2 linked regions of the Panacibacter microcysteis genome follow. The protein of the gene in region 1 interacts with the protein of each later gene in a pairwise test. Links are inferred from orthologs where the notes say so. Each region holds a gene or a part of one and is shown on either strand. Other genes may lie near its edges. The genes, in order: ruvA and ruvC.

What was found.
Region 2: the proteins of ruvA (region 1) and ruvC interact in binary tests that used the Escherichia coli proteins (3 or more experiments, as listed by UniProt). The link is inferred for Panacibacter microcysteis from one-to-one orthologs.

The regions. Positions count from the first base shown.
Region 1 is NZ_JADWYR010000001.1:2,816,572-2,824,825, reverse strand. What follows is about bases 3,541-6,264. They hold ruvA (Holliday junction branch migration protein RuvA), read left to right. Parts: upstream 3,541-4,470; coding sequence 4,471-5,058; downstream 5,059-6,264. Other genes in these bases: sov (T9SS outer membrane translocon Sov/SprA), read left to right, coding at 5,170-6,264; I5907_RS11580 (hypothetical protein), read left to right, coding at 4,243-4,422; I5907_RS11585 (autotransporter-associated beta strand repeat-containing protein), read right to left, coding at 3,541-4,096. Also shown: more of I5907_RS11585, read right to left, coding at 1-3,540; more of sov, read left to right, coding at 6,265-8,254. UniProt on the Escherichia coli protein: The RuvA-RuvB-RuvC complex processes Holliday junction (HJ) DNA during genetic recombination and DNA repair.
Region 2 is NZ_JADWYR010000001.1:2,356,629-2,365,027, forward strand. The notes cover bases 2,917-5,785. They hold ruvC (crossover junction endodeoxyribonuclease RuvC), read left to right. Parts: upstream 2,917-4,000; coding sequence 4,001-4,570; downstream 4,571-5,785. Other genes in these bases: I5907_RS09545 (NUDIX hydrolase), read right to left, coding at 3,029-3,787; I5907_RS09555 (hypothetical protein), read left to right, coding at 4,575-5,069; I5907_RS09560 (HIT family protein), read right to left, coding at 5,062-5,451; greA (transcription elongation factor GreA), read right to left, coding at 5,583-5,785. Also shown: I5907_RS09540 (SusC/RagA family TonB-linked outer membrane protein), read right to left, coding at 1-2,606; more of greA, read right to left, coding at 5,786-6,056; I5907_RS09570 (CvfB family protein), read left to right, coding at 6,315-7,151; I5907_RS09575 (hypothetical protein), read right to left, coding at 7,154-7,363; rnr (ribonuclease R), read right to left, coding at 7,605-8,399.

The sequences.
Region 1 (8,254 bases):
TGAGGCAAAGTGCAGCCCCGTCGTAATTTGTATTGCCCCCTCCCAGTATCGTCATGCTGTAACCATTGTCATTGATAGTACCGGTGGCCACAGAAACACCTGTAAAGTAATGACCGTATCCACCGAGATTTATATTGATCATATCGCCGTTACTTGTAGCCCAGTTTCCCGTGCTGTAGCCAACAAATGTTGTATTACCCGTTAGCGTAGCGGACCCAAAAGCAATCATATTCTGACTTAACGCGTTAGCACCCAGCAGCCCCGTAACACTCGTAGAGGTGCCGCGGTTTACGGTAAGTTGCCCGCTTACCGATAACGGTACATAAGTTCCGGCAACTGCACTTGCACTATTCGTAGAAGGAATTACATTCATCCACGAAAAAGAGGGCGTCTGGTATAAACTGATCGTACTGGCACCACTGGCAGTAAAAGAAGGCATTTGTCTCAGCGAGCCGGCGCCGCCGCTGGACGCGGCGATAGTAAATATAGAGTTGTCAATTTCGATAGGGTTGTTTTGCAGGAAATTTGTTGGCTGCGATGTTGCGCCAGTTTTTCTTCCGATCGTCAATTCGCCTGCGTTACCAAAAATATTGCCCCCGAAACCTGTGCCAAATGGCGCGCCCAGTTGCAACTCCCCGTTGCCCAGCTTAGTCAGGCCATTGTTCCCGTAGATGAGGGGGTTTGTATTTGTTGTACCACCAAGGTAACTGGTTCCGGTATTTACAGTTACTTCTGCCGGAGAGGTCAGTGTAATGCCGTTTAAAGAACTACTTGCATCAATACGATAATTGTTTACTGTTGATATCAGGCGCCTTGCATTTACAAGGGCAGTTACATTTACCTGTCCGGCTGTTCCTTCAAACTGACCATAACCGGAATTGATCCATACGCTGTTTTGATACGCCGGTGTGGTTGGTCCGCCGCCGGTATTTTGTCCCCAGTTAACAAGCGTGCCGTTCCAGCTTGCAGGAGATGTTGTACTGCTCCAGTAAACGTCCAGTTTTGCTACAATGGTTTGGCCCGGTGCAGCAGGGGCACCCAGGGGATCTGCACCCGAAACGGTTACAGGGCCCGTACTTGAAAAACTAAAGTTCGCCCTTGGCGTAGTGGTTATGTTTACAGTTCTGCCCGCTGTAGCCGTTCCTGCCACATCAGCCACGAGCAGCAGAAAATTATTGGTTCCTGCAGCTATGGGCGTAAAGCCGCCACTGTACGTTAGTGTATTTGCAGACGATGTACCGGAGATGGTCACAGTGCCAACAAGTGTGGCTCCTGTAAGGCTGTTACCAGTATTCTGATAGAGGTTGAAGATAGAGATGTCGTTGCTACCCTGGAATGTTCCAGCAGTAGTGAAGGTAACACCCGTTGGTAAAATAGGGGCATTTGCCGCGGCCAGCCTCAATGAGGCAATCAGGTTATTCTGGCTACCCGTAAGTATAGAACCTGCTACCGGGTGCACGGTTGTTATTGCCACCTGTGGGTCTATTATTGTGAAGAGATTACCCTGTGTGGCAGGGTTAGTCCCTGTCTTTTGCACACCCCCACCGCCAAAACCTGTAAAACCAAGGTTTGAGAGTGATGTGGAGGTTAATCTTACCTGGTGCGTCAACGCGGAAGCGCCAGTACCAACATCGGTGGTTATTATCAGGTAGCTGGTACCTGCACTCGGTATACTTAAAAAGCCCGAATTGAATGTAATAGTACCTCCGGAAGCGGGCGCCGTTGCAGTACCTACCAGCGTTGCGCCGGTCAACGTTACAGCCGTATTCTGGTATAATTTAAAATTTACCAGGTCTCCCGCCACATAACTGCCTGCTGTAGTAAATGTTGCACTGGTTGGCGTAACAGAAACAGCATTTATCACATCTAGCTGGTAACTCGCAATAATATTGTTTATTGAACCCAATGAAATATTTGCAGCAGGAGGCTGACTTGCAGTAATCGCCACGGAAGGACCGTAAATCGTTTTTGTATTACCTGCTGCAACCGGGTTTGTTGCACCGGTCACAGCAACCGTACCACCTGGTACGCTGGTGAATGAAAAATTTGCCAGGCTGTTAGCTGCAATGTTCACATTGTCGCCGTTGATGCTCGTCAGGGCTATATCTGCCGTAATGATAAAATAAGTGGTACTTCCGGCGGCCAGGGTAAAAAACCCGGTATTAAAGGTTAACGTTTGCGGGTTGCCCGATGCCGTTGCAACACCGATAAGCGTAGGGCTTGCAAAGTTATTTGCATTGTTCATATACAACCTGAATGTGGTTATATCTGTTGTTGGAATATATGTGCCTGCCGTGGTAAACGTAAACGAAGTTGGATTTACATCCGCATTGGCCACGGTAACCTGGTACGATGCAAGCATATTGTTTGCAGTGTTTTGCAAAACTGTTCCCGCGGCGGGGTGTGCGGCGTTAATGGTAACAACAGGGCCAACTATTGTCTGGGTATTGCCTGCCGGCACAGGATTGGTTCCCGTCTTTCCAACACCTGCACCACCTGCAGTTGTAAAAGAAAAATTGTTGAGGTTGGTGGCAGCTATATTTACGGTATTGCCATTGGTGCCTGTCAAAGGCACATCGGCAGTCAATATAAAATAAGTGGTCGTTCCATCAGTGATGCTGCTGAATCCGGTATTAAATGTAAGTGTCTGCGGTCTCGTGCCGCCGGCTATATTGCCAATCAGTGTTGCGCCTGTAAGGCTGTTGGTTGAATTTTGGTAAAGGCTGTAGCCTGAGACATCGGCAGCATTGGCATATGTACCGGCTGTAGTAAAGGTAAATGCTGTAGGTGTAACGTCTCCGTTTGATGCTGTAACCTGGTACGCAGCTATTGGGTTGACGTTGCTGTTTTGGTTAATCGTTCCTGCCGCCGGGTGTACTGCTGCAATAGCGGCCTGCGCACCAATGATGGTATGTGTGTTGGTAACTAATGCCGGACTATTATCACCGGTTCTTAATACTGCACCGGTGAACTGAAAATTTGTTAATGCCGTTGATGTTAGCGACACTGTTTTCCCTGCCTGTGCAGAGAGCGGTACATCTGTCGCTACAAGAAAATAGGCGGTGCTGTTTGCAGCAAGTGCAGAAAATCCTGTATTGAAATTAAGCAGCCCGCCGGTGGCAGGTGCAGCCAATGTGGCAACCAATGTAGCGCCACTGAGGCTATTCGTCGTGTTCTGGTATAGTTTGAAGTTCGTAATATCAGTTGCTGCCGTATATGTGCCTGCGGTGTTAAACCTGAAAGCCGAAGGTGTTAGCGCTGTACTCCCCGTTACTACCTGGTAGGCGCCTATCAGATTATCAGTGGTATTTTGGGTTAAGTTAGATGCCGCCGGGTGCATGCCTGTTGTATTGATCGTAACTGGCGGAGGCGGCGTCCACGTAAATGTAAGGCCGGATGCAGGCATAAGCGTGTTCCTTGTTCTGCAGGTGGCATTATTGGCTGCCCCGGCTGTGGTGGCAGCCCAGTTGGTAGTGGTTGAGCGGTTATTAAAATCAGCATTGGTTGCGCCCCGGAGACCTACCTGCACATCTTCGTTTGTAGCGCTGGTCGCGGTACACGTGCCATATCTTACTTCAGCAACGTTGCTGGTTTCATAAAGCCTTACCTGGAAGTTTAATACATCTCCTGTATAATTGAATCTTCTTGCATTATTCCATTGTACGATGAAAATTCTATTTGGTGCGGTTCCGGATGTGGTGTAACTAATACGCGTATTGGTTGCACTGCTATACAGGTCGAAACCAAAAGCAGCTATTGCTCCCTCATAAGTTGTCGTTGCAGACACAGGCACATATTGTGTCGGGTTGCCACCTGTGCTAACAGGCACAGTACCACCCAGCATTACATAGCCGTTAGACTGAACGTTGCAGGTAGTGTAGTTGATGCCATTGAAATTGAACGTAAAGCCCAGTGGAATATTGAGGTAGTTGTTATCATCCCATCCGCCGGTACCTAAGTTTGTACCGGTAATAGGTGCATATGTACTTGTACTCTGGGTGAATGCATAGCCCGAAACCTGTGCAAACAGGGTTGTATTGGCTATAGTCAAAAGCACGGCAAACAAAGTTGCCCTGAGGGTATACTTGAAGGTCATAAGGGGTACGGTTTTGATTGCCGGGCTGGTTCTCCCGGTATATATACGGATTAAATCTGGCGATGAAATTAACTGATAATTAATATGTACTTACATAACACAGATTAAGAAAAAATGAAAATTGTTGGTACCGGCAAAATATTTTCATGGCATCTTCGTTGCGTCGCAATCCGTTTATCAGCAGTATTTCATGGCATCTGTGGCTCATAACCTGGTTTTCGAAAGCGCATCGTTGGCTGCGCAAAGATTTGCAGACGAAAGGATTGCGACGCAACGATGCTGCCACCTGTACTGCCGCCGGTATCCAAAAATTTCACTTAAGCTAACATAGCCTGCGCTCTTTCTATTACTAAACCCACTACTTTTGAAACATTATGATCGCTTTTGTAAGAGGGAGCTTTGCAAAGAAAAGCCCGGCGCAGGTTATTGTTGATGTAAATGGCGTGGGCTACGAATTACAGATAAGCCTGAATACTTATTCTTCTATCAGCACGAAAGAAGAAGGCCAGTTACTCACCTACCTGCACATTACCGAAAACGGGCAAACATTGTTTGGTTTTTATACGCAGGAAGAGAAGGATCTTTTTCTTCAACTCATCAGCGTTTCCGGCGTTGGTGCCACCACTGCAAGAATGATGCTGAGCGGTTTGCGGCCCGATGAAGTGATTAAAGCAATTGTGCAGGGCAATACCAGACAACTGGAGAGCGTTAAAGGAATCGGGAAAAAAACCGCTGAAAGACTTATCGTTGAGCTGAAGGATAAAATGGGTAAAATATCTTTTGAAAATACCGCCTCTCCCACTCAGTCTTTTGATGCTCCCGGTAAAGATGCAATCAATGCTTTGGTAGGTCTTGGAATAGCTAAACCTGTGGCTGAACAGGCAGTAAAAAAAGTTTCAGATTCTGCTAAAGAAGCACTTTCTTTGGAAGATATTATTAAACAAGCTTTAAAAAATCTTTAGACCTATAAGAGAAACTTCTACCTAACCAAGGCTACTGAAAAATTGACTCGTCATTTCCTGATTTTTTCGCGTATTACTGTAGCTGTTTTACTTGTTGCAACTGGCATTCCTGTGTTTGCACAAAAAACAGACTCGCTGCGTTTTCCATTGAAAGACCGGCGTGGTGACAGATTTACGTGGCGTTATAACAACCCTTTTGACATAAAAGACACCTCATTTGTAAAGCAGGAAATTGAGTATGACCCCACCACAAAACAATACTACATTGTAGAGAAGATAGGCAATACCGTTTACAGGAAATCTACGCTTTCGTTTGATGAGTTTATGAGACTGCAATCCCAGATCTCGGAGAACGATTATTTTTCTGAACGTTCCAAAACACTGTTTGATCTCAACCGTCGTGTGCAAAGACCCAGGCCAAGGGTGTATAACCAGTTATTCGACAGAATTTTTGGTGTGGGCCCGCAGGGTTTGAAGGTGGACATTAAACCGGAAGGTAATGTTGATCTTATTGCGGGCTACCAGGGCCAGAATATAAAAAACCCAACACTGCCGGAAGCGGCCAGGAAAACGGGTGGGTTTGATTTCAACATGAATGCCAATGTAAACATTAATGCGAACATTGGAGATAAGCTTAAACTACCCATTAGTTATAATACGCTTGCCAACTTTGATTTCGAAAACCAGCTTAAGCTCGATTATAAAGGCAAGGATGATGAAATCATCAAATCCGTGGAAGCAGGTAATATTTCATTTCAGTCTAAAGGAAGCCTGATGGCCAGTGTGCAGAGCCTGTTTGGTGTAAAGACCCAATTGCAGTTTGGTAAACTGTTCATTACTACGGCACTGGCCAACCAGCGTTCTCAACGCCAGTCGCTTACACTGCAGGGCGGTGGTCTTAACCAGGTGATCAACAAAAAGCTGGATGATTACGATGAGAACAAGCACTTCCTGATGGCGCAGTATTTCAGGAACAATTACGAAAAGGCAATGAAGAACCTGCCTTATGTAAGCAGCCAGACACAAATTCTGAGACTGGAGGTTTGGGTAACCAACCGTAATGGTGCCACCACCAATACAAGGAACATTGTAGGTTTTATGGACCTTGCAGAAAATGACCCATACAATTCCAATATCAATTCTTTGAGTTCAAACCCGTTGCCATCCAATGGTTCAAACGACCTTTACCAGAAGCTGAGCAGTAATGATGCAAACCGTAACCCGGCTTTCATTAACACTTCATTGCTTGGTTTAGGTTTAACGCCGGTAAATGATTTTGAAAAAACATTTGCCAGGAAGCTTGACCCTTCGGAATACTACTTTAACCCACAGGTTGGTTTTCTTTCCCTCAACCAGCAGTTACAACCAGACGAAGTATTGGCTATTGCTTACCAGTACACATATAACGGGCAGGTGTTTCAGGTAGGTGAATTTTCACAGGATGTAAACGTTGACTCTACTCAGGGCGTACAAAAGGTATTGTTCCTCAAATTATTAAAAGCCACATCGCAACGGCCAACACTGCCACTCTGGAACCTGATGATGAAAAACATTTACTCATTGGATGTAACAGGTTTACAGAGAGATGGCTTTAACATCAACGTGCTATACCAGGAACCAAGCGGTGGTTTAAAAAGATACCTGCCTGTTACCGATGAAGCTTATTCCGGTAAACCTTTGTTGAGCATATTAAACCTTGACAGGTTAAACAATCGTAACGACCCGTTACCGGATGGCCAGTTTGATTATGTGGATAGTTTTACAGTTTTATCACAACAGGGCAAGATAATTTTTCCTGTACTGGAACCTTTTGGCAATTACCTGGATTCAACAGCTTTCAGCGGTCAGCCACAGGATATCAAAAATCAATACCTGTTTCCGCAATTATACGATTCGATTAAAGCAATTGCCCAGACATATGCAAACCTTGACCGCTTTTATGTACAGGGAACCATTAAGGGTAGCTCTACAACAGATATCTATCTTGGCGGTTTTAATATACCACCCGGGTCAGTGTCGGTAACTGCCGGCGGACAAATATTGCAGGAAAATGTAGACTACATCATTGACTACAACCTGGGTACACTCAAAGTTATTAACCAGGCAATTCTTAACTCTGGTGTACCGGTTAATGTGCAGTATGAGAACAATGCCACATTTGGTATACAACAACGAAGTTTTTTTGGTTTGAGGTTGGATTACCTGGTAAATAAAAAGTTGTCTCTCGGTGCAACGATGCAACGCCTTACCGAAAGGCCATTCTTTACCAAAGTAAATTACGGCGAAGATCCTATTCAAAACAGGATGTATGGGGTAGACTTCAATTACAACTCGGAGTTACCCGGCCTTACACGGTTATTAAACAAATTGCCTTTCTACGATTCAAAAACGGTAAGTACCATCAATGCTTACGGTGAAGCAGCGGTATTAAAACCTGGTCACCCGAGCCAGATTGGTAAAGGAGAAAGTGGTTTGATTTACCTGGACGATTTTGAGGGTACCACCAGTAGTATTGATCTGCGTTTCCCTTTTGTAGCCTGGACACTTGCCTCTACACCGCAGGGCACAACTTTCCCCGAGGCCACGCTTACGAACAATCTCGATTATGGAAAGAACAGGGCGAAAATTGCCTGGTACAACATAGAACCAACATTGCAGGACAAAAACAGCCCAAACAATCCTTTACGTGGCAATCTTGCAGGTCTTAGTGACCCCAGGGTAAGGGCAGTTTACACCAATGAATTATTTCCGCAGCGCACAACGAATATTACCGACGTACTAAATGCAACCTTTGATCTTGCTTATTACCCTACAGAGGCAGGCCCTTATAACTTTACGTCTTCAGGAGCAGACATGGATGAAAGAGGAAAATTCAGGTTTCCAAAGCAAAAATGGGGCGGCATCATGCGCAACATAGACCAGACAGATTTTGAAACAAGCAACATTGAATTTATTGAATTCTGGGTGCAGGATCCGTTTATCAAAAGCCCGGTAAGTACAGGAGGCAAACTGATCCTGAATCTTGGCAATATCAGTGAAGATGTTTTAAAAGACGGTCTGCGTTTTTACGAAAATGGTTTGAACACACCAACTCAACCTGCTGCCGTAGACGATAACAACAGTGTTTGGGGTCGCGTGCCTGTAAACCCCATACAGATAACACAGGCTTTTAGCAATGACCCGGCAGACCGCCCTT
Region 2 (8,399 bases), 460 kb from region 1 along the record:
TTACCAAAATAGCCGTGTGCAGCCAGTCCAAGACTGAATGATTTATACGTTAGCTGTGTGTTGATACCAATCAATACATCCGGTGCAGGTTTCTTATAAAAATACCTGTCATCGCTGTTGATCTGACCATCCCGGTTAATGTCTTCGTATAAACCTTCTATAGGTTTGCCGGTTGTAGGATCGTATACCTGTTTGTAAACATTGTATGTGTATGGGCTATACCCCACAAAATGTTTCCCGATATTATTGCCTGTGCCGCCTGAAATACCGCTTACTTCAATGCCTTTGAAGTTGGGATCTTCCTGTTTTAAGAGATTGGTAATAGTTTGCTTGTTGTAGGTATAGTTGAAACCAAACTCCCATGTAAGATTGGCTGTTTTAACGGGAACTGTGTTGATTGCCAGTTCAACGCCTTTGATCTCCATGTTGCCCACATTCGTGGTGATCTGGTTTACGAAGTTGGCACCGGGTGCTACAGGCACTGTACTAAGCAGGTCTTTTGTTTTTTTGTAGAAATAATCTACGTTACCGGTAATCCTGTTATTGAAAAAACCAAAATCAATACCTGCGTTGGATGTGGTGGTTGTCTCCCACCTGATATTCGGGTCATAACCCTCCGGGCGAAGAAAAGTATAGAACATATCTCCAAACTGGTACTGGGCAGTATTATTGCTCGCTTTATAAACAGGCAGATATGAATAGTAGCCAATGCCATCCTGCTGACCGGTGATGCCCCAGCCAAGACGTAATTTCAGATCACTGATAAAAGATGAAGTCTTAAAAAACTGGTCTTTCAGCTTCCAGGCGGCAGCAAGTGCAGGGAAATAACCTACCCTGTTTTCTTTCGAAAATTTAGAGCTGGCGTCTCTTCTTAAAGAAGCTGTAAGCAGGTATTTATCAGCAATCGTAAGGTTTAGCCTTGCCAGGTAAGATTCGAGTCTAAACCTTGGTCTGTCAGTTGCAAAAGCGGGTTCGGAACCAGGTATTAATACTCCATCTGCGCCGTATGCCGGGTAGTTGAAGTTTTCCGTAAGAAAATCCTGGTAACTGTGCCCCACAAGCAGATCAACTTTTGAGTTAAGGCTGGTTAGTTCTTTGTTGTAAAAGAGTGATACATCAGCCAGCGTATTTTTTTTATTCTCTTTATAATAGACATAGCGCCCGTTGGTTAGAAAATTTGTGGCGGCTATAGGGTCTGTGTTATCATTACCATCACCGCTGATATTGTCTATACCGAGGTTTACCAGTACATGCAGGTCAGGTAAGAAATGTAATTTGTAATCAAGTTGCACATTCCCGATAATCCTGTTCACACCGGATGTGTTGTCACGCAGTTCGAGCAATGCAAGCGGGTTTCTTGTAGCAAGGTTTACCGGTGTATCATTTGGCTGCAGCCATTCGAAAAATCCGCCATACTTATTATCTGCATAAACAGGCTGCGTAGGGTCAAATGATACAGCCGAGCCAATAGCGCCTTCATTGGCAAAACGGTTATTGGTTTTAGATGCTTTTACGGCAAGGTTTATTGCCAGGTGATCATCAAAAAAACGGGGGTTAAGGTTTAGTGAAGAAGATAATCTTTTAAAATTATTTGTTTTAAGAATACCATCCTGGTTAAGGTAGCCGAGAGAAACACGGAACGGTATTTTACCAATACTGCCACTGGCGCTGATGTTATTATCGAAGCCCAGCGCCGCCTGGTAAATTTCATCCTGCCAGTCTGTGTTTGCACTGCCAAGCAGGTCTTTGTATGTATTGTTCCCGGATGCGGCAGCATCTTCATTGATGATACTTCTTACTTCGTTTGCGGATAGTACGTCAATCTTTTTGGGCACTATGCCGGCAGATGCAGTGGAATTAAAATTGAGTTTTATTTTGCCCTTTGCGCCTTTTTTTGTGGTAATGATAATTACTCCGTTGGATGCCCTGGATCCGTACAATGCTGTTGCAGATGCATCTTTCAGTACGCTCATCGATTCAATATCGTTTGGGTTGATGGTGCTAAGTACGTTTGCGCTACCGGCTATACCATTGCCTTCTACCGGTACACCATCTACAACAATGAGTGGGTCGTTGCTGGCATTTAATGATGCGCCTGCACGTATGCGTATTTTACTGCCACCACCTGCAGAACCGCCGCCGGATGTTATTTGCAGGCCGGCAACCTTGCCTTGCAGCAATTGCTCAGACGAGTTGTTTACACCTTTCTGAAAGTCTTTGGTGGTAACTGCAGTTACGGCACCTGTAAGGTCTCCTTTTTTGCGTGTGCCGTAGGCCACCACCACAATGTCGTTGAGAGAACTGTTTGCTGCTACCAGAGAAATCTTCATGGGTGCACTGCCAATAAGCAGTTCCTGTGGTGCAAAGCCAATATGGCTGATAACGATGGTCGTGGCACTTGCCGGTACATTTAGCGAGAAACTTCCGTCTTCTTTTGTTTGTGTTCCGGTATTGGTTCCTTTAACCAAAACAGAAGCGCCGGCCACGGGGCTTCCGTCTTTGAGATCGGTAACCTTGCCGGTTACAGTTTTCTCTTGTGCCAGTGCGGGCATGGCATACAATACCAGCGCTAACACAAGCGTCGTAAACAATCGCTTAAAGTTCATAGTAATGGTTTTTTACTTTGGTTTTATGTGAGTTCTTAAAAGCCGCAGTTATACTGAAAGATGATCAGGCAGGCCCATGTATTTATTGCTGGTTTAGTCGTTCTTAAGCAGTGCAGTCAGTCTCATGGTTTATCTGGCAATCGTTTCAGGTAAGGTGTAATTTATACACATTAGTACGCAAATATGTGTATTTTTTACACAACAGAAAAAATTTTTTAAAAATTCCTGCTTAAACAATGGCCGTAGAAAATAAGGCGAAAAATACTGTTTGCCGGGGCAGGTTATAGAACATTACTGGTTAGCCTTTTTAGAGGCAGGTATATCAGATGCGGGGCAGCACTTGTTTAACAAAGAGCAGAACGCTGAAGAGTGCGACGCAACAAAAGCCACATAGTAGCAATACTGCCGGGCTCATAAAAAAATTAACCGAAATCGATGCCGCTCCATTTTTTCTTGGTGTGTTTGTACTTCTGAAAGTCAAACTGGTAAAGCTTTCCGGGGCGGTGTGGTACATCGTCTTCAAACTCGCCGGTGTCTATGAGGAAGTCCATGGCAAAGAATTTCTTCCGGAAATTGCGGCGGTCCATTTTTATGTCGAGAATGGCTTCGTAGAGGTTTTGAAGTTCTCTGAGAGAAAATTTTTCGGGTAAAAGATTAAAGCCAAGCGGGTGTTCCTGTATTCTTTTTTGCAGCCAGCAGTAGCATTCGTTCATAATTTCTTTATGGTCAAATGCCATGTCCATCTCCTGTATGGTTTTTACGGCGTGCCAGTGCAGTTCATTATCCATTTTGCTAAGCTGGTGGTGCTCAATATTGAGCAGTGAGCAGTACGCAACGGTAAGCACGCGGCCACCGGGGTGCCGGTTTGGCCGGCTAAAGGTTTTTACCTGGGCCAGGTACACATCATCCATACCTGTTCTTTCTTTAAGTACGCGGTAGGCGGCGTCATCCAGCAGTTCATTGTCGGCAGCAAAATCGCCCAGCAGCGACCATTTGTCTTTAAAAATTTCAAGATCGCTACGTATCAGCAATACTTTCAGTTCATTTTCATCAAAGCCAAAAATTACACAGTCAACGGTAATTGGAACACGCGGGTAAGATTCCACCAGTTTTTTTGCGTCGTTTATAAGCCCCTCATTTTTTAGCCGGAATTCAGATTGAGCAGTAGCTTCTTGTTTCATGTTGGCAAATTTCGAAAAGACAGTCAGTTGTTGGCAAATCTAAAACTTCCCGAAAATAAAACTATTTTTTAATTGTGTATAAGTGACGCTTTGAAACCGGCTGCAGATCGCTGTTCAGCTTTGGTTGTGTCACTCACTGCATCATTCTGTTCTTTGTGCGGCTGCAGCGATCATTGCACTGTTTTCTGGTTATCGTCTTATCTTCACGCCTGTATGACGGCCACAAAAAACAATATTATTCTTGGTATAGACCCCGGATCACTGGTAATGGGCTATGCTATCATAGATGTAAACGGCAGCCATATACGGGTGCTTACCATGGATGTGCTTAAACTGGCCGCCGTGGCAGATATTTATGAGCGGCTGGAGATGATCCATACCAAAGTAAACCTGCTCATCAGCCAATACAAGCCGCATACGTTTGCCATTGAAGCACCATTCTTTGGTAAAAATGTACAAAGTATGCTTAAACTAGGCAGGGCACAGGGAGTGGCTATTGCAGCAGCTATGCAGGGTAAAATTGGTGTTACAGAATACTCGCCCAAAAAGGTGAAGCAATCAATAACAGGCAATGGAAATGCTGCTAAAGAACAGGTGTGGAAGATGCTGCAGCAAACACTTGGGCTTGAAGAAAAGCCGCAATACTTCGATGCCACAGACGCACTGGCTGTAGCCTTGTGCCACCATTATCAAACATCTTCGCCCATTGGTAAAATGAGTAAAGGATTTAAAGGATGGGAAGAATTTGTTGTAAAAAACCAGGACAGGATTCTTAAAAAATAAACCGATGACATACCCACTCTTAAAGAAAATAAGAATACTTGTTGTATTCTTTATCATTGCGCTTGCAATAAGCGGCATTACCGCCTTCCCGGTTTATACAGAACTCACTTTTTTAAAACAACAGGGCTTTATAAATACTGATCATGTATTGGGTGCATGGCTGGATAAAGTATATAACGGTGTTGCAGACACTTATAAAAAATATCCTTTTTTGTTTTATGGCTACGACTGGCTGGCATTTGCCCACCTGATGATTGCAGCTTTATTTTATGGTGTGTATAGAGATCCTGTGCGCAACAAGTTTATCATGGGCTGGGGTATGTTTTGCTGTGTTTGCATTATACCGCTTGCCTTTATTTGTGGAACCATCCGAAGTATACCCTTATATCATATACTTATCGATTGCAGCTTTGGAGTGTTCGGTATTATACCCTTACTTGTTTGCCGTAAATACATTCTTCAACTGGAAGCGCTGCAAAACGCTGCCAATGTTACATAGCAGCAAGTATCTGCTGTTGCACTTCCACTAATTCTTCCGCGCTTAGCTGTAGTTTTTTCCGGGTAAAGTTCAGGTCGTCTGAAGAATTGATTGGCAGCAGGTGCATGTGTGCATGCGGCACTTCAAGGCCTATAACTTCTATACCGCAGCGGTCGCACGGGAAAGCTTTCTCAATAGCCTTGGCAATTGGTTTGGCAAATATGAGCAGCTCACTTAAATAATCATCCGGCAAATCAAAAAATTTGTCGATCTCCAGTTTTGGAATAACCAGCACATGGCCTTTAACCGTGGGAAAAATATCGAGGAAGGCATAGAATTTATCGTTCCCGGCAATTTTGTAAGAGGGAATTTCCCCGGCTATTATTTTTGAAAAGATGGTCATATAACGCTGTTTTGTGTGTGCAGATTTAGTGATTATTGCTGATAAAGAAATAGCCTGCAGCAAAATATTTTGAACAAACAAAAAGCCCTCAATTTTCATTGAAGGCTTTTATACAAAGAGGTAAATATTTGTTACACCGTAATATCTTCTATTTTAAATTTTATAAGACCGGTAGGTGCCTTTACTTCAGCAATTTCGCCTTTTGTTTTTCCCAGCAGGCCCTGGCCTATGGGAGAACCAACGGAAATTTTGCCGGCTTTAAGATCTGCTTCTTTTTCACCAACAATCTGGTATGTAACCGTCTTTTTGGTGGCCACATTGGTAATGGTAACTTTTGTAAGAATGGAAACCTTGCTTGTATCCACACTGCTGGCATCTACAATGCGTGCAATGGCAAGCTGGCTTTCGAGCAGCTTCATCTTGGCTTCGAGTATTCCCTGCGCTTCTTTGGCGGCATCGTATTCAGCATTTTCTTTAAGGTCCCCTTTTTCTCTTGCTTCAGCTATGGCTCTGGAGGCCGCAGGCCTGTCTACGGTTTTCATGCGGTGAAGCTCCTCTTTCATATTCTCATAAGCCTCTTTGGATACATACATTACGTCACTCATAAAATTGAGGTTTGCGTTAGATAAAAAAAATACAACGCCACATATTTTGTACGTAGCGTTGCAGAATATCAAAAATACAAAAATCCATATACAAAGACAAGTATTAAAAATAATCTGCCTGCACTACTTTTTCGTGTTTTGAGGCTGTCGGTATAAGTACACTTTTTTGCCCGGCAAAACTTGTATTAGAATATTCCCACAAGTAAATTTCCTTTTGCAGTTTATTGTTTTTTACTTTTGACCCCTTACTTAATACGCATGATAGAAGTTGGAGTTTATAATACACTGAAAGTTTCCCGCAAGGTTGAGTTTGGGTTTTATCTTGATGATGGTAAGGAAGGTATATTATTACCAAAAAGATTTGCGCCTGCAGACCTTCGTACCGGGGATGAAATCAAAGTATTTATTTACCATGATTCTGATAACCGGCTGGTAGCAACCACCCAGGAACCCAAAGGTATTGTAGGCGATGTTGTAAAGCTGAAATGCGTAAGCACCACAGAGCATGGGGCATTTCTCGACTGGGGTTTAATGAAGGACATTTTTGTACCAAAATCCCAGCAGCTTGCACGTATGCAGAAAGGCGGTGAGTACCTGGTGAAAATTTACATAGATGCGCAAACCGGCAGGGTGGCCGCAACCGAAAAAGTAGAACGGCAGATAAGTAATGAAGAGCTAACTGTTGCAGAAGCGGAGGAAGTTGACCTTTACGTGCAACGTAAAAGTGATCTTGGCTTTGTAATGATCATCAATGGTAAACACACAGGCCTGTTGCATGCTAACGAAGTGTACAGGGATGTGCATGTAGGTGACCGACTGAAAGGGTTTGTGAAAACCATAAGACCAGATAATAAAATAGACATTGTTCTGGACAAGCCAGGCTATAGCAAAGTAGAAGGAGAGGCAGAAAAAATTCTGCGCCTCCTGAAAGAAAATAATGGCTTTCTGCCTTACCACGATAAAAGTGAACCCGAAGATATTTATCGTTTTTTTGCGATGAGCAAAAAAACTTTTAAAATGACGCTTGGGGCTTTGTATAAGCAAAAACGCATCAGTATAGATAGTGAAGGAATTTCACTGATTACCGCCGTGTAATCTTAATCTTTTGTACTGTCTACCACTACCGTACCATTACTTACGCCGTTAGGTTGCATCATGGTATCACCCATTGATTTGCCTGAATCTGTAACGGTTGCACCCGGAGAAGTGGTGGCTGGTTCTGTTTCTGTTCCTTTGTTTTCGTTTGCGCCATTACCACATGCGCTTAAAAGTATGGTGGTAAAAACAGCGATTGATAGTGCTTTCATGGTTATGTTTTATTAATGCAAACAATTATGCTGCCAAACACACTGTACGGCGTAAAACCATGAGCGTTATGCATAATTATAATGCTACTAAAACCAGCAAGTCTGCGAAACGAAAAAATACGCCAGGCCGGGGTGGTCTGGCGGGAATATTGCCTGATCGCTGCAGCTGCCACATGAATGGAACGCACAAGTGAGTGACACAACAGGCGATGCCATAAAAACAAATGCCTGTAACCAAATGCTATTTTTCTTTCTTTGGTTTCTTTACTGCGCCTTTTCCTTTTTCCTTTTTGATTTTGGGTTTCTGGCTTTTCTCTGCTGTTGTTTCATCTGCCTCAGGTTTTAAGATCCACTCATAGTCGAGCTGGCGTTTGTCGAGGTTGGCTGCAACCACGCGTATAAACACTTTGTCGCCCATTCTGAAAGAGCGCCCGCTTCTGCGACCCACCAAGGCATAATCAGATTCAATGTGCCTGAAATCATCATAATCGCTGAGGCTTGCAAGGCTTACCAGCCCTTCGCATTTGTGTGCAACAGTCTCTACCCAAAAGCCAAAAGAAGATACGCCACTTACCACACCTTCGAATGTCTGGCCAAGGTGCTCTTTCATGTATTCAACCTGTTTGTACTTGTTGGCTGCACGTTCGCACTCCATGGCTGCACGCTCACGCTCGCTGCAGTGTTTGCATTTCTCTTCCATCTTTTTATCGATGGCGGGCTCCTGCTGCAAACAGGATTGCAGCACACGATGCACCAGCACATCAGGGTAACGGCGTATAGGAGATGTAAAATGACAGTAATCTTCGAAGCCGAGGCCATAGTGGCCAATGTTTTCCGTAGCATAGGATGCTTTGGCCATTGTGCGTATACCAAGCTGTTCCAGTACATGCTGTTCGGGTTTGCCATTTACATCGGCCAGCATGGCATTAAAGCTTTCGGCTATGCGTTCAGGAGAACTGATGTCGAACTTATGCCCGTATTTTTTAGCAAATTCAATAAATGGCAGCAGTTTCTGCTCATCAGGTGTATCGTGCAC